Regions from separate parts of the Streptomyces sp. NPDC049954 genome, predicted to be linked through region 1. Evidence: predicted binding sites of a transcription regulator. Region 1 holds the regulator's gene; the other holds the start of a gene.

Region 1 (8,406 bases):
CGATCATGGAGCTGTGCCAGAACCGGCGCGGCGTCATGCTCGGCATGGACTACCTGTCCGAGGACCGCGTGGAGATCCGGTACACGCTGCCGCTCGCCGAGATCGTCTTCGACTTCTTCGACCAGCTCAAGTCCAAGACGCGCGGCTACGCCTCGCTGGACTACGAGCCCACCGGCGAGCAGACCTCCAGCCTCGTCAAGGTCGACATCCTGCTGCACGGTGACAAGGTCGACGCGTTCTCCGCGATCACGCACAAGGACGCGGCGTACGCGTACGGGGTGCGGCTCGTGGCCAAGCTGCGCGAGCTGATCCCCCGGCAGGCCTTCGAGGTGCCCATCCAGGCCGCGATCGGCTCCCGGGTCATCGCCCGCGAGACCATCCGCGCCATCCGCAAGGACGTCCTCGCCAAGTGCTACGGCGGTGACATCTCCCGTAAGCGGAAGCTGCTGGAGAAGCAGAAGGAGGGCAAGAAGCGCATGAAGATGGTCGGCTCCGTCGAGGTGCCCCAGGAAGCCTTCATCGCGGTGCTCTCCAGCGACGAGAGCGGCGGCAAGAAGAAGTAGCGGCCAATACCGGAGAAAAGTAGCGGCCAGTACCGGAGAGAAGTAGCGGTCGGTACCGGAGGAGCGGCGGCGGCAGGGGAAGCAAGGACCGGCCGCCGGGCCTTCGATGACCTCCGGTGAACCGCGGGCCCGTCACGTTCCGGCGTGGCGGGCCCTTCGTCGTCCCCGGGGCGGGTCACCGTGGACGAGAGGCTGGTGGGGCCCGTGGGGCGGGTGTGAGGAATTGTGCTCAGGTCACCCCTTACATGCAGGCCACGCGGGCTCTACTCTGATCACCATCTGATAGTTACTCGCCAGTTAAACAACGATCGATCGTTACCAGTCGCACGCAGAGGCGCGGGCCCGGAGGTTGTCGTGAGCGACACACAGACCAAGATCGAGAACCGTCCGCCGTCCGTGGCGAACCTCTTCCTGGAGCGGGTCGCGGCGACCCCGGACGCGGAGGCGTACCGGTACCCGGTCCCCAGCTCCTCCGGGAGCGGCCCCGACGACTGGGCCTCGCTGAGCTGGGCGCAGGCGGCCGAACGGGTCGAGGCGATCGCGGCCGGCCTGATCGCCCTCGGGGTGCGGCCCGAGGAGCGGGTGGCCCTCGCCTCCGCCACCCGCGTCGAATGGGTCCTGGCCGACCTCGGCATCATGTGCGCGGGGGCCGCGACGACCACCGTCTACCCCTCGACGAACACGAGCGAGTCGGCGTTCATCCTGGCCGACTCCGACAGCCGGGTGCTCATCGCGGAGGACGCGGCGCAGCTCGCCAAGGCCCGGGAGAAGCGCGCCGAGCTGCCCGCGCTGCGGCACGTCGTCGTCCTCGACACGGAGGGCGTCGACGCGGACGAGGCCGATCCGGAGGGCTGGCTGCTCACCCTCGCCGACCTGGAGAAGAACGGCGCCGAACACCTCGCGAGCCACCCCGAGGCGGTCCGGGACCGGGTCGGCGCCATCACCGCCGACCAGCTCGCGACCCTCATCTACACCTCCGGCACCACCGGTCGCCCCAAGGGCGTCCGGCTGCCGCACGACTGCTGGTCCTACCTGGCGAAGGCGATCGCCGCGACCGGCCTGGTGCGGCAGGACGACGTCCAGTACCTGTGGCTGCCGCTCGCCCACGTCTTCGGAAAGGTGCTCACCTCGGGGCACATCGAGGTCGGGCACGTCACCGCCGTCGACGGCCGCGTCGACAAGATCATCGAGAACCTGCCGGTCGTACGGCCCACCTACATGGCGGCCGTCCCGCGCATCTTCGAGAAGGTCTACAACGGGGTCGCCGCGAAGGCGCGGGCCGGCGGGAGCGCCAAGTACCGGATCTTCCAGTGGGCCGCGGGCGTGGCCCGCGAGTACGCCAAGGTCTCGCAGGACAACTTCCGCCGCACCGGCACCGCGCACGTGCCCTACGGGCTGCGCTCCCGGCACAAGGTCGCCGACGCCCTCGTCTACTCCAAGCTCCGCGAGGCCTTCGGCGGCCGGCTGCGCGCCGCCGTCTCCGGCTCCGCCGCGCTCGCCCCCGAGATCGGCTACTTCTTCGCCGGGGCCGGCGTGCACATCCTGGAGGGCTACGGACTCACGGAGACGAGCGCCGCCTCCTTCGTCAACCCGGGGGAGGCGTACCGCACCGGCACCGTCGGCAAGCCGCTGCCCGGCACCGAGGTCAGGATCGCCGAGGACGGCGAGATCCTGTTGCGCGGCCCCGGCGTCATGTCCGGCTACCACGGGCTGCCGGAGAAGACCGCGGAGGTCCTGGAGAGCGACGGCTGGTTCCACACCGGGGACATCGGCGAACTCTCCGTCGACGGCTACCTGCGGATCACCGACCGCAAGAAGGACATCATCAAGACCTCCGGCGGCAAGTACATCGCGCCCGCCGAGGTCGAGGGCCGCTTCAAGGCCGTGTGCCCGTACGTCTCCAACATCCTGGTGCACGGCGGCGACCGGAACTTCTGCACCGCCCTCATCTCCCTCGACGAGCCTGCCCTCACGGACTGGGCGAAGGAGAACGGGCTGGGCGACCGGAGCTACGCCGAGATCGTCGCGGCCGAGGAGACCGTGGCCCTGATCGACGGCTACGTGCGGGAGCTCAACGCCGGCCTCCAGCGCTGGGAGACGATCAAGAAGTTCCGGCTGCTGCCGCGCGACCTCGACATCGAGCACGGTGAGCTGACCCCGAGCCTCAAGCTCAAGCGGCCCGTCGTGGAGCGCGAGTACGGCCACCTGCTGGACGAGATGTACGCCGGGGCGCGGGAGGCGTGAACCGGCCGGCCCGGGATGCGGACGACGGACCGGCACGCGATGCTCGGGGCATGGCCGGATCAGGACCGCACGTGACAGTGGACCCGCCCGCCCCGGACGGAGGCAGGCGGGTCCGGGCCGACGGCGAGAACCTGGGTGTGGCCCACGGCACTCGCGACCTCGCCGAGTTCCTGCGCCGGGCCGGTCTGGAGGACGCCGACGAGTCCGTCGCCGAGTCGAGCGGGCTCATCGAGTGGCGCGGCGGCGGTCCCGAGACCTGGGAGGGGTAGCCGGGCGGGGCCGGGGCGCCTCGCGCGGGCCCCGGCCCTTCCGCGCGGAAGCTCACTCCCGGTGACCTTCGCGGGCCTGGGACAATGGACCCCATGCCTTCCGCACTGCCTGACGGCGAGCCCGTGCCCGAGACCGGGGAGCTGCCCCCGTACGCCCTCGAAGGCGCGGGGGAGCGCCCGCTCGGGTTCTACCTGCACGTCCCGTACTGCGCGAGCCGCTGCGGGTACTGCGACTTCAACACGTACACCGCCACCGAGCTGCGCGGCTCCGGCGGGGTGCTCGCCTCGCGCGACAACTACGCGGACACCCTCGTGGACGAGGTGCGTCTGGCCCGCAAGGTGCTCGGCGCGGACCCGCGCCCGGTGCGGACGGTGTTCGTCGGCGGCGGTACGCCCACGCTGCTCGCCGCCGCCGACCTCGTCCGGATGCTGAGCGCCGTACGCGAGGAGTTCGGGCTCGCCGAGGACGCCGAGGTGACCACCGAGGCCAACCCCGAGTCCGTCGACCCGGCGTACCTGGCCGAACTGCGCGAGGGCGGGTTCAACCGCGTCTCCTTCGGCATGCAGAGCGCGAAGCAGCACGTGCTGAAGATCCTCGACCGCAACCACACGCCGGGGCGGCCCGAGGCGTGTGTGGCCGAGGCGCGCGCCGCCGGTTTCGAGCACGTCAACCTCGACCTGATCTACGGGACCCCCGGCGAGAGCGACGAGGACTGGCGGGCCTCGCTGGACGCGGCGATCGGCGCGGGTCCCGACCATGTCTCGGCGTACGCGCTCATCGTCGAGGAGGGAACGGGGCTCGCGCGGCGCATCCGGCGCGGTGAGATCCCGATGACCGACGACGACGAGCACGCGGACCGCTACCTGATCGCCGAGGAGGCGCTCAGCCGCGCCGGTTTCTCCTGGTACGAGGTCTCCAACTGGGCGACGACCGAGGCCGGTCGCTGCCTGCACAACGAGCTGTACTGGCGCGGCGCCGACTGGTGGGGGGCCGGGCCGGGGGCGCACAGCCACGTCGGCGGGGTGCGGTGGTGGAACGTCAAGCATCCTGGCGCCTACGCGGCGGCCCTGGCCGGGGGACGCTCGCCGGGGGCCGGGCGGGAGATCCTGAGCGAGGAGGACCGGCGGGTGGAGCGCGTCCTGCTGGAGCTGCGGCTGAGCGAGGGCTGCCCGCTGTCGCTGCTGCGGCCGGACGGGCTCGCGGCGGCGTCGAGGGCCGTGGCCGAGGGACTGCTCGATCCGGCGGCGCATCGCGCGGGGCGGGCCGTGCTCACCCTGCGGGGGCGGCTGCTGGCGGACGCGGTGGTGCGGGATCTGGTGGACTGAGGCTCGCCTGCGGCCTCGCTCGGTCCTCAAGCGCCGGACGGGCTTCATGGGGCTGGTGCGATCTGGGGGTGTCCTCAAGCGCCGGACGGGCTCGAAGGGGCGCGCGTCCGAGGCGCGGGTCAGCTCGACGTACGGGCGAACATGCCGGGCTCGTACGAGCCCCCGGGTTGTGCGCGATCACGTTCACGCGCGTCGCGGTGTTGATCAGGGAGACCAGGCAGACCAGCGCGCCGACCTGGTCGTCGTCGCAGTGCTCGCGCACCCGGGCCCACGTCTCGTCAGACACGCCGTGGTCGCCGAGCCGGGCGCCCTCTTCGGCGAGCGCCGGCGCGGCCCGTTCGGCCTCGGTGAACACCGTGCTGTGCCGCCAGGCGGCTCCCGCCGGGATCCGGCTACGGTGCCGTCACGAAGTCGATCAGCTCCTCCACCCGGCCGAGCAGGGCCGGTTCCAGGTCCTTGTAGGTGTGGACGTGGGACAGGATGTGCTGCCAGGCCGCCCCGGTGTTCTCCGGCCAGCCCAGGGCGCGGCACACGCCGGTCTTCCAGTCCTGGCCGCGGGGGACGCGGGGCCAGGACTCGATGCCGAGGGAGGACGGCTTCACCGCCTCCCACACGTCGATGAACGGGTGGCCGACGACCAGGGCGTGCGCGCTCGTCACCCCGGCGGCGATGCGTGACTCCTTCGAGCCCGGGACGAGGTGGTCCACCAGGACGCCCAGGCGGGCGTCGGGGCCCGGGGCGAACTCGGCGACGATCGAGGGCAGGTCGTCGACCCCCTCCAGGTACTCCACGACCACGCCCTCGATCCGCAGGTCGTCGCCCCACACCCGTTCCACCAGCTCCGCGTCGTGCCGGCCCTCGACGTAGATACGGCCCGCCCGCGCCACCCGGGCGCGCGCCCCGGGCACCGCGACCGATCCGGAGGCCGTACGGGAGGGCGCGGCCGGTGTGGTGGAGCGCGGGCGCACGAGCGTCACCGCACGGCCCTCCAGCAGGAAGCCGCGCGGGGCCAGCGGGAAGACCCGTCGCTTGCCGAAGCGGTCCTCCAGCGTCACGACGAGGCCCTCCGCCGACTTCTCCCAGGACAGCACCGCCCCGCAGAAGCCGGTCGTCACCTCCTCCACCACGAGGTCCCGCTCCAGGGGAACCTCGGGAGCGGGCCGCTGCTTCTTCCACGGCGGGGTCAGGTCGGAGGAGTACGCGCGCATTCCTCAGACGATAGGAAATGCCGCCGTTCGGGGGATCACGACACGCCGTGCGCCGCGTCGAGTTCGGCGCGCTGGGCCCGGACGAAGGCCGCGTCCACCACCGCTCCGTGCCCCGGGACGTACAGCGCGTCCTCGCCGCCCAGGTCCAGCAGCCGGTCCAGGGCGTCCGGCCAGCGGGCCGGGACCGCGTCCGGTCCGGCCTGCGGGGGACCCGACTCCTCGACCAGGTCGCCGCAGAACACGACGGTGGGCGCGGCCGGTCCGGCGCCCGGTACGACGACCACCAGGTCGTGGCCGGTGTGCGCCGGGCCCACGTTGGCGAGCAGGACCCGGCGGCCACCGTCCAGGCCGAGCGTGAACTCGCCCGACACCGTGTGCTCCGGGGCGCGCGCGAGGTCCGCCGCCTGCGCCGCCTCGTCCTCGTCGAGCCCGTGCCGCACCGCGTCCGCGTACAGCGCCGCACGGCCCTGCGGGGAGCCGAGCAGCCCCTCGACGCCGACCGCCCCGTACGTCGTCACCCCCGCGAAGGCCCCGGCGCCCAGCACGTGGTCGAAGTGCGGATGGGTCAGTGCGAGATGCGTCACGCGCCCGCCGCCGAGCAGGGACTGCGCCCCGGCACGCACCGCGCCGCCCTCCCGCACGCTCGCGCCCGCGTCGACCAGCAGGGCCGTGCCGCCCGCCGTGACCAGGCCCACGGTGCAGTCCCACGCGGGCAGCCGCAGCCGGGCCACCCCCGGTGCGAGCCGCTCCCATCCGCCGTCGGTCACCGCTCGCTCCCGTTCCATGTGCGCCGCCTCCCGTGCCCGGGCGCCCGGCGAAACCGTCCACCGGCGCTCCGGGCCCGTCCCTTGGTGACAGCCGCGGCTGTCCGTTCGTGGTCTTCGGCCCTACCCTGCCCCGTCCTGTCCTCCTCAGCCGTGCCGGGGGCGCACGACCTGCCGTGCCACCGCCCTTGCCGGGGGCGTACCTCACGGCCGTACACTGGCCGGGGAAGTGCTGGCACTCAGACAGGGCGAGTGCCAAGCCCGGACCGGTGATCGCCGGCCGGCGACCAGGGAGGTGTGCGCGGTGCTCAGTGAACGCAGACTCGAAGTGCTGCGCGCCATCGTCCAGGACTACGTCGGGACCGAGGAGCCGGTGGGCTCCAAGGCGCTCACCGAGCGGCACCGGCTCGGGGTCTCCCCGGCCACGGTGCGCAACGACATGGCCGCGCTGGAGGAGGAGGGGTACATCGCCCAGCCGCACACCAGCGCGGGCCGTATCCCGACCGACAAGGGCTACCGGCTGTTCGTCGACCAGCTCGCCGACATCAAGCCGATGACCGCCCCCGAGCGGCGCGCCATTCAGAACTTCCTGGACGGCGCCGTCGACCTCGACGACGTCGTGGGCCGCACGGTGCGGCTGCTCGCGCAGCTCACCCGGCAGGTCGCCGTCGTGCAGTACCCCTCGCTGACGCGCTCGACGGTGCGTCACGTGGAGCTGCTGGCGCTGGCCCCGGCCCGGCTGATGCTCGTGCTCATCACCGACACCGGCCGGGTCGAGCAGCGCATGGTCGACTGCCCGGCGCCGTTCGGTGACACCTCCGTGGCCGATCTGCGGGCCCGGCTCAACAGCCGGGTCGCCGGACGCTGGTTCGCCGACGTCCCGCAGCTCGTGCAGGATCTCCCCGAGTCCTTCGAACAGGACGACCGGGGGACCGTCTCGATCGTGCTCTCCACCTTGCTGGAGACCCTCGTCGAGGAGACCGAAGAACGGCTGATGATCGGCGGCACGGCCAACCTGACCAGGTTCGGGCACGACTTCCCCCTCATGATCAGGCCGGTGCTGGAGGCGCTGGAGGAGCAAGTCGTGCTCCTGCGGCTGCTCGGCGAGGCCAAGGACTCGGGCATGACGGTCCGGATCGGTCATGAGAACGCCTACGAGGGGCTCAACTCCACCTCGGTGGTCTCGGTCGGCTACGGTTCGGGCGGCGAGGCAGTCGCCAAGCTCGGCGTGGTCGGACCGACCCGCATGGACTACCCCGGAACGATGGGAGCGGTACGCGCAGTGGCTCGTTACGTCGGACAGATCCTGGCGGAGTCGTAAGTGGCCACGGACTACTACGCCGTACTCGGCGTGCGCCGCGACGCTTCCCAGGACGAGATCAAGAAGGCGTTCCGGCGTCTGGCGCGGGAACTTCACCCCGACGTCAACCCGGACCCCAAGACGCAGGAGCGGTTCAAGGAGATCAACGCCGCCTACGAGGTGCTCTCCGACCCGCAGAAGAAGCAGGTCTTCGACCTCGGCGGGGACCCGCTGTCCCAGGCGGGCGGTGGCGGGGCCGGCGGCTTCGGCCAGGGCGGCTTCGGGAACTTCTCCGACATCATGGACGCGTTCTTCGGCGCCTCCTCGCAGCGCGGACCGCGCTCGCGGACCCGGCGCGGCCAGGACGCCATGATCCGGCTGGAGATCGACCTCAACGAGGCGGCCTTCGGCACCACCAAGGACATCCAGGTCGACACGGCCGTCGTCTGCAACACCTGCAACGGCGAGGGCGCCGCCCCCGGCACCTCGGCGCAGACCTGCGACATGTGCCGCGGTCGCGGTGAGGTCTCCCAGGTCACCCGGTCCTTCCTGGGCCAGGTCATGACCTCCAGGCCCTGCCCGCAGTGCCAGGGCTTCGGCACCGTCGTGCCGACGCCCTGCCCGGAGTGCGCGGGCGACGGACGGATCCGCTCACGGCGCACCCTGACCGTGAAGATCCCGGCCGGTGTCGACAACGGCACCCGCATCCAGCTCGCCGGGGAGGGCGAGGTC
Region 2 (8,406 bases), on a different contig from region 1:
GAGCTTGACGGCGGCCGCACCGGTCGCCTCGTCACCCTCCAGCTCCAGCTTCTCGAAGACCGAGGAAGCCTGGAGAAGCGCCACGCCACCACCGGCGACGATGCCCTCCTCGACGGCCGCCTTGGCGTTGCGCACCGCGTCCTCGATGCGGTGCTTGCGCTCCTTGAGCTCGACCTCGGTGGCGGCACCGGCCTTGATGACGGCCACGCCGCCGGCCAGCTTCGCCAGACGCTCCTGGAGCTTCTCGCGGTCGTAGTCCGAGTCGCTGTTCTCGATCTCGGCGCGGATCTGGTTGACGCGGCCCTGGACCTGCTCGCTGTCGCCGGCACCGTCGACGATGGTCGTCTCGTCCTTGGTGATGACGACCTTGCGGGCGCGGCCCAGCAGGTCGAGACCGGCGTTCTCCAGCTTGAGGCCGACCTCCTCGGAGATGACCTGGCCACCGGTGAGGATGGCGATGTCGCCGAGCATGGCCTTGCGGCGGTCGCCGAAGCCCGGGGCCTTGACGGCGACGGACTTGAAGGTGCCGCGGATCTTGTTGACGACCAGGGTCGACAGGGCCTCGCCCTCGACGTCCTCGGCGATGATCAGCAGGGGCTTGCCCGACTGCATGACCTTCTCCAGCAGCGGAAGGAGGTCCTTCACGTTGCTGATCTTCGAGTTGACGATGAGGATGTACGGGTCGTCGAGGGACGACTCCATACGCTCCATGTCGGTGGCGAAGTACGCCGAGATGTAGCCCTTGTCGAAGCGCATGCCCTCGGTGAGTTCCAGCTCCAGACCGAAGGTCTGGGACTCCTCGACGGTGATGACGCCTTCCTTGCCCACCTTGTCCATGGCCTCGGCGATGAGCTCGCCGATCTGGGTGTCGGCGGCGGAGATGGAGGCGGTGGAGGCGATCTGCTCCTTGGTCTCCACGTCCTTGGCCTGCTCCAGGAGCGCGGTGGAGACGGCCTCGACGGCCTTCTCGATGCCGCGCTTCAGCGCCATCGGGTTGGCACCGGCGGCCACGTTGCGCAGACCCTCACGGACCAGCGCCTGGGCCAGGACGGTCGCGGTCGTCGTGCCGTCACCGGCGACGTCGTCCGTCTTCTTCGCGACCTCCTTGACCAGCTCGGCGCCGATCTTCTCGTACGGGTCCTCCAGCTCGATCTCCTTGGCGATGGAAACACCATCGTTGGTGATCGTGGGGGCGCCCCACTTCTTCTCCAGGACGACGTTGCGGCCCTTGGGGCCGAGGGTCACCTTGACGGCGTCGGCGAGCTGGTTCATACCGCGCTCAAGGCCGCGCCGCGCCTCCTCGTCGAACGCGATGATCTTGGCCATGTGAAGTGGTCCTCCCAGGACGGGGTGGGCTGAGGGACCGTGTGGCGCCCGCGACGGACGGCCTGCGCACCGCACGGTTCCTTGCCCCGTACGGCCTGCGGGCCTCACCGACCCGGTCCTTCTGTCACTCTCAACGTCAGAGTGCTAACGCCTATGATTAGCACTCGGCCTAGGAGAGTGCAAGCCTCCCGGGAGGGCATGCCCCGAAGGGGCGGCCCCGGCGGCGGGCCGGTTCCCGACAGCCCGAGGGCCCGCACCCCTGGGGGTACGGGCCCTCGGCCACGTCGTCCGTTTATCGGTCGAGCGCTGTTCAGGCAGCCTGACGGACCATGTCCGCCTGCGGCCCCTTCTGACCCTGCGAGATCTCGAACTCGACTCGCTGGCCCTCTTCAAGGGTGCGGTAACCGTCCATCTGAATCGCGCTGTAGTGGACGAAAACATCCGCACCACCGTCGACCGCGATGAAGCCGTACCCCTTCTCCGCGTTGAACCACTTGACGGTGCCCTGAGCCATGCCTAACTCCCCTATTACTGGCCCTTGCACAGGAACGCACTTCGCGAACCCGGGTCAGACCTCACCCCCCAGACGTATGGGGGTGTGCGCCGGAACGCGTCGACCGCCGCTGAATGTATCTGCCCAACTGCCGTCTGCAACAGGTCAATCGGACGAGAAATCCAGGCACCAGGTATGGACTTATAGGCCGGAATCGGCGGAAGTTCCGGGCAATTCGGGCCCGGCAAAAGGAACGCAAAGCCGCAAAAAGGCAAGAGATTCGGGAGCGGGAACACCGGCTCACAGAAGCCGCGGGGCGCGTTTCCCGGGACACTTCTCCCGGCGCCCGTCAAGGCGCGAACACGCGGCGAATCAGTATCCCCAACTGTACCTCTGCCAATCTCATGGAATTGCCCCCTCCGCTTTTCCGCGAAGGGGGCAACACAAATGAGGGGACGGATTCCGGATGCGCTCAGCAGCCGCCGGCGACCGCCGGGATGATCGAGATCCCGGCGCCGTCGGGGGTCGCCGTCTCCAGGCCCTGCTCGAAGCGGACGTCGTCGTCGTTGACGTAGACGTTCACGAAACGGCGCAGCTTGCCCGAGTCGTCGAGGACCCGGCCGGCGATGCCGGTGTGGTTCTTCTCCAGGTCGGCGATGACCTCGGCGAGGGTCGCGCCCTCGGCCGGGACCTCGGACTTGCCGCCGGTGTAGGTGCGCAGGATGGTGGGGATGCGGACGTTGACGCTCATGGGGTACAGCCTTTCTCGGCCTGCTCGGCCGAAGGGCGGAGTGACGGCTCAGGCGGAGGGGCGGACACGAGGGCGGACCGGGGCACGCGGGCGCACCGGGGGCCGCCCCGCGGCCGCGTGCGGCTCAGTCGCGGGCGAGACCGGCGGCGCGGAACGCGTCGAGGTCCGGGCGGATGGTCGCGGTCGGCCCGGTGGTGGGCGCCACCGCGTCGAGCGTCTTGAGCCCGTCACCGGTGTTGAGCACGACGGTGGTGAGGCTCGGGTCGAGCGCCCCGGACTCGATCAGCTTGCGGGTCACCCCCACGGTCACCCCGCCCGCGGTCTCGGCGAAGATCCCCTCGGTGCGGGCGAGCAGCTTGATCGCGTCCACGACCTGCTCGTCGTTCACGTCCTCCACCGCGCCGCCGGTGCGCCGGGCGATGTCCAGGACGTACGGGCCGTCCGCCGGGTTGCCGATCGCGAGGGACTTGGCGATGGTGTTCGGCTTCTGCGGGCGTACGACGTCGTGGCCGGCCTTGTACGCGGTGGAGACCGGCGAGCAGCCCTCCGCCTGGGCTCCGAAGATCCGGTACGGCTTGTCGGCGACCAGGCCGAGCCTGATCAGCTCCTGGAAGCCCTTGTCGATCTTGGTGAGCTGGGAGCCGGAGGCCACCGGGATGACGATCTGGTCGGGCAGTTCCCAGCCGAGCTGCTCGGCGATCTCGTACGCGAGGGTCTTGGAGCCCTCTCCGTAGTACGGGCGCAGGTTGACGTTGACGAAGCCCCAGCCCTCGCCGAGCGGGTCACCGATCAGCTCGGAGCAGAAACGGTTCACGTCGTCGTAGTTGCCCTCGATGCCGACCAGCTCGCCGCCGTAGACGGCGGCCATGACGACCTTGCCCTGTTCCAGGTCGTGCGGGATGAACACGCAGGAGCGGAAGCCGGCGCGGGCGGCGGCGGCGCCGACGGCGCCGGCCAGGTTGCCGGTCGAGGAGCAGGAGAGGGTCGTGAAGCCGAAGGCGCGGGCGGCCTCGACGGCGATGGCGACGACGCGGTCCTTGAAGGAGTGCGTCGGGTTGCCGGAGTCGTCCTTGACGTACAGGCCGCCGGTGACGCCGAGCTCGCGGGCGAGGCGGTCGGCCTGGACGAGCTGGGTGAAGCCGGGGTTGGTGCTGGGGTGGGTGGCCACGTCGGCGGGGACGGGCAGCAGCGGGGCGTAGCGCCAGATGTTGTCGGGACCGGCCTCGATCCGCTTGCGCAGGGCCTCGGGGTCGCCCGCGGGGAGGTCGTAGGCGACTTCCAACGGGCCGAAGCAGCTCTGACAGGCGAAGATGGGTCCGAGCGGGAAGCGCTCGCCGCATTCGCGGCACGAGAGAGCGGCGGCGGGTCCGAGATCGACGCCCGTCTTCGCGGGAGCGGAGGTTTCGGCGGTCTGCACAGCCATGGTGGGGAGGCCCTTTCTCCTCATCTTCCTCGCGACGCATTTCGCCACGAGACGGAATTGGCACCTTCCCGAGCCGTGGGCCTCGGTGGCGGACGTACCGCCAGGAGACTCGGCCGGAGGGTTGCCGGGGCTTCAACGGGCCGTTTCCCTCTGCCCCTCTGGATGAGCGGTATGGCAGGCGGATCCTGAGGTCCGCCGCGTTTGTCACGTGTCCGGCACGTGGTGTGTCACGTGCTTGTCATGACACGCGGTGCGGGTGGCGCAGCCCGACATGGGATGGTCACCGGCACTGTCCAAGACTGTAACCGAAGCACCGGATCGTTGAGATAGTCGTCCGAACGCCGAGATGGAGATCACGGTCGGCCGCCGGGCCGGCCGCACCCAGGTAAGTCACTTCCGGTATTCCGCAAGCAGTACCCGCACGAGGGGACGCACAACGTGCTCGAAGAGGTGGAGCGCTGGCTCGACCGCCGTTCCTGGACCGCAGCCGACCGCACGCTGCCGCAGATCCTCGCGGCCAAGCAGGCGACCGGGTCCTCGGTGAGCGTGGTCCTGCCCGCACTGGACGAGGAAGCCACGGTCGGCGACATCGTGACCGTGATCCGGCGAGAGCTGATGGAGAAGGTCCCGCTCGTGGACGAGCTGGTGGTCCTCGACTCCGGTTCGACCGACCGTACGGGGGAGGTCGCCGCGGCGGCCGGAGCCCGGGTCGTGCACCGTGACGTCGTGCTGCCGGGCCTGCCCGCGGTGCCCGGCAAGGGAGAGGTCCTGTGGCGCTCCCTGCTCGTCACCGAGGGCGACATCGTGTGTTTCGTGGACTCCGACCTGAAGGAGTTCTCCCCGGACTTCGTGTCCGGCATCGTGGGCCCGCTGCTGACCGACCCGGACGTGCACTTCGTCAAGGCGATGTACGAGCGTCCACTGGGCGGCGCCTCGGGGCAGGGCGGCCGGGTCACCGAGATCATGGCCCGCCCGCTGCTGAACATGCACTGGCCTCGGCTGGCCGGTTTCGTCCAGCCGCTGGGCGGCGAGTACGCGGCGCGGCGCTCCCTGCTGGAGCGGCTGCCGTTCCCGGTGGGCTACGGCGTCGAGCTGGGCCTGCTCGTGGACGCGCTGCACACGGTGGGCCTGGACGCGCTCGCCCAGGTGGACGTCGGGGTCCGCAAACACCGCCACCAGGACGGGCAGGCGCTGGGCCGGATGTCCGCGGCGATCTACCGCACCGCCCAGCTCCGCCTGGCCAGGGGCCACCTCGTACGCCCCGAGCTGACCCAGTTCGAACGCCATCCGGACGGCGGCTACGTCCACCACACCCACGAGGTGGACACCCGGGAGAGGCCTCCGATGACGGAGATCCCCGAGTACGAGAGCCGGCGCCGGGCGGCCTGAGGGCGCCGGGCGGCCTCAGGGCCGTGGTTCCGCCCGCAGCGCCTCGAAGGCGGTGGGGCGGGCCGGGTGCTCCAGGTGGTCGCGGACGCGCAGGGCGCACGCGTGCGGGCTCAGCGTGGACGTGTCCACGTCGACGTCGTGCACGCCGTGGGCGTGCACGACCTCGTACTGGGCGGCGGCCAGGCCGGGCTCCCGGTCGCCGCGTGCGCGCTCGCGGTGTTCCAGTTCCGGCAGCGGGCAGCGCACCGCCAACCAGCTTCCTTCGAGGAGGTCGAGGAGTTCCCTCGCGATGCTGCTCTTGCCCGAGCTGGAGGCGCCGTTGAGCAGGACGACTCTGCCGCCCCGCGGGGTCCGGGGTATCCGGTCGGGCGCGGGCTCCCCTCCGTCCGCCACGGTCGCGCCCCCGCCGGTCGCCGTTTCCGTCCCCACTTCCGCCCCTCCCGTCGCCCTTCCTCCCGGCATCCTGCCGCGTCGCGCCGGCCCCTCCCCCGAGCCCTCGCAACAACTCGTACGTTTGAGCGCATATCGGGGCGGCTAGGAAGGGTCTATGTCTACGTCTGCTGATCAGTCGCGCGCCTCCGTCCTGGTGGCGTCCAATCGGGGTCCCGTCTCCTACACGCTGCACGAGGACGGCGCGCTGAGCGCCAAGCGGGGCGGGGGCGGGCTGGTGTCGGGGCTGTCCGCGATCGGCCCCGAGTCGGACGCGGTGTGGGTGTGCGCGGCGCTGAGCGACGGGGACCGGGAGGCCGTGCGGCGTGCCGGTGGCGATCTGGACCCGGCGGACAGCGGCGGGCAGCGCGTCCACATGCTGGGGATCGATCCGCAGACGCAGGCCGAGGCGTACAACGACATCGCCAACTCGGTGCTGTGGTTCGTCCACCACATGCTGTACGAGACGCCCTTCGAGCCCGCCTTCGGCCCGGAGTTCCGGGCGCGCTGGGCCTCCTTCCAGACGTACAACCGGGCCTTCGCGGAGGCGCTCGCGGCGCGGGCGGAGGACGGGGCGGCCGTCCTCGTGCAGGACTACCACCTGGTGCTGGTGCCCGGCATGCTGCGCGCGCTGCGGCCCGATCTGCGCATCGCGCACTTCTCGCACACGCCGTGGGCCCCGGTCGACTACTTCCGGCTGCTGCCCGACGACGTGGCCCGCGAGGTCCTGCACGGCATGCTCGGCGCGGACCGGGCCGGGTTCCTCACGCGTCGCTGGGCCGACGCCTTCGTGGCCTGCGCCGACGCGCTCGTCGACGGGACGGGCAACACCCGCATCGGGGTGCACGGTCTCGGGGCCGACGCCGACTTCCTGCGCGAGCGCGCGCACCGTGAGGACGTGGACGAGCGGCTGGAGAGGCTGCGGGAGGAAGTCGGCAGGGACGAGGAGGGGCGGCCGCGCCGGACCGTCGTACGCGTCGACCGCACCGAGCTGTCCAAGAACATCGTGCGCGGGCTGCACGCCTTCCACCGACTGCTCATCGCACGCCCCGAGTGGCGCGGCCGGGTCGTGCACATCGCCTTCGCCTACCCCTCGCGCCAGGACCTCGCGAGCTACCGGGCGTACACGGCGGAGGTGGAGCGGGTAGCGAACCTCATCAACGACGAGTACGGCACCTCGGACTGGACCCCGGTCCTGCTGCGCGTCGACGACGACTTCGCGCGCTCCCTCGCCGCCTACCGGATGGCGGACGTGGCGCTCGTCAACCCGATCAGGGACGGCATGAACCTCGTCGCCAAGGAGGTCCCGGTCGTCTCCGACGAGGGCGTCGCACTCGTGCTGTCGCGGGAGGCCGGGGCGTACGAGGAGCTGGGGCAGGACGCGGTGGTCGTCAATCCGTACGACCTCCTGGCGACCGCGGAGGCCCTGCACACCGCGCTCACGATGGAGCACGAGGAGCGGGCCGAACGCTCCAAGCGGCTCGCGGAGGCGGCCACCGCGCTGCCGCCCGCGCAGTGGTTCCTCGACCAGTTGCACGCGCTCACCTCGGACGGCTGACGCCGGGCCGGGGCCGGCGCCGGCGCCGGGTGACCGTGGCGGGCGGGGCCCAGTTCCCCGGCCCCGGGCGGGCTCCCGGGGCCGAGGCCGCCCCGGCGGGCCCGGCGTGCCGTGAGGACCCGTGGACCGCTGGGGTCGGCTCCCCGCGCCGTGAGGGCGCTGGGCGGCCCTTGGTCCGTTTCGCCCCGCGCCGTCAGCGCCCGGCCGCCCGCTTCTCCAGTTCCCGGGCCAGAGCCGTGAGCAGGGCCACGACCTCGGCCGGTCCGCCGGGCAGCGGCAGGTCCGCGCGGTCCACCAGCTCCGTGACCTCCGTACCGCTCGCGACCAGGACCCCGGGCAGCTCCGCGCGGTCCTGCTCCACCGCGGCGTACGCGGCGAGGTCGCCGAGGTCGTCGCCCGCGTACAGGACCGAACCGGCGGCGACCTCGTCCAGGTAGCCGCTCAGGGCCCGGCCCTTGTCGACGCCCGGCGGGCGCAGTTCCAGGACCATGCGGCCCGGCTCGAGGATCAGGCCGTTGCGGTGCGCGAGCTCGGTGAGTGGTGCGAGCAGCGCGTCGAAGGCCGCCCGCGGCTGCTCCGCCCTGCGGGTGTGGACGGCGAGGGACTGCCCCTTGTCCTCGACGGAGGAGCCCTTGGCCTCGCCGGTCGCGTCGAGGAGTCCGGGCAGTTCGGTGCGGGCGGCGGCCACCCCGGGGTGCGGTGGCGGCGTCCGCACGGCGTCGCTGACGGCGTCCCAGCGCTCGGCGCCGTAGTGCCCGAGGACGACGAGGTGTTCCAGGCCCCGCACCCCGGCGAAGCCGCCGTTGCGGACCGCGACGGCGGCCGGGCGGCCGGTGATCACCGCGACGGACCGCACGTGCGGGGCGAGTGCGGCGAGCGCCTCGACCGCTCCGGGGCGGGCCCGCGCCAGGTCCGGGTCGGGGACGATGTCGGCGAGCGTCCCGTCGAAGTCGAGGGCGATCACGGCCCGGTCGGGGCGGGCGAGCAGCGCGGCGAGACCGGCCCGGCCCGCCTCCGTCACGGGCCGGGGCAGCCCG

What was found. Region 1 encodes HrcA, which represses chaperone genes, less so after heat shock. Its sites were predicted from a motif close to TTNGCACTCNGNNNNNCNGAGTGCNAA; they were not measured.
Region 2: groL (chaperonin GroEL) is a predicted target of HrcA. The motif match lies at 1,484-1,510, and genes of this name have one in related genera.

What each region holds. Positions count from the first base shown of each region.
Region 1 is NZ_JBFALS010000003.1:381,815-390,220, forward strand. Features, by position in the region: gene lepA (translation elongation factor 4) at 1-563, shown strand, start outside; gene AB0J21_RS08115 (long-chain fatty acid--CoA ligase) at 918-2,807, shown strand; gene AB0J21_RS08120 (hypothetical protein) at 2,858-3,076, shown strand; gene hemW (radical SAM family heme chaperone HemW) at 3,161-4,402, shown strand; partial or broken gene AB0J21_RS08130 (carboxymuconolactone decarboxylase family protein) at 4,522-4,778, opposite strand; gene AB0J21_RS08135 (DUF3097 domain-containing protein) at 4,795-5,610, opposite strand; gene AB0J21_RS08140 (MBL fold metallo-hydrolase) at 5,646-6,395, opposite strand; gene hrcA (heat-inducible transcriptional repressor HrcA) at 6,679-7,695, shown strand; gene dnaJ (molecular chaperone DnaJ) at 7,696-8,406, shown strand, end outside.
Region 2 is NZ_JBFALS010000002.1:227,659-236,064, reverse strand. Features, by position in the region: gene groL (chaperonin GroEL) at 1-1,326, opposite strand, end outside; gene AB0J21_RS04555 (cold-shock protein) at 1,637-1,840, opposite strand; gene AB0J21_RS04550 (MoaD/ThiS family protein) at 2,292-2,570, opposite strand; gene thrC (threonine synthase) at 2,695-3,993, opposite strand; SAM riboswitch class I at 4,011-4,162, opposite strand; gene AB0J21_RS04540 (glucosyl-3-phosphoglycerate synthase) at 4,432-5,382, shown strand; gene AB0J21_RS04535 (hypothetical protein) at 5,398-5,742, opposite strand; gene AB0J21_RS04530 (trehalose-6-phosphate synthase) at 5,930-7,369, shown strand; gene otsB (trehalose-phosphatase) at 7,563-8,406, opposite strand, start outside.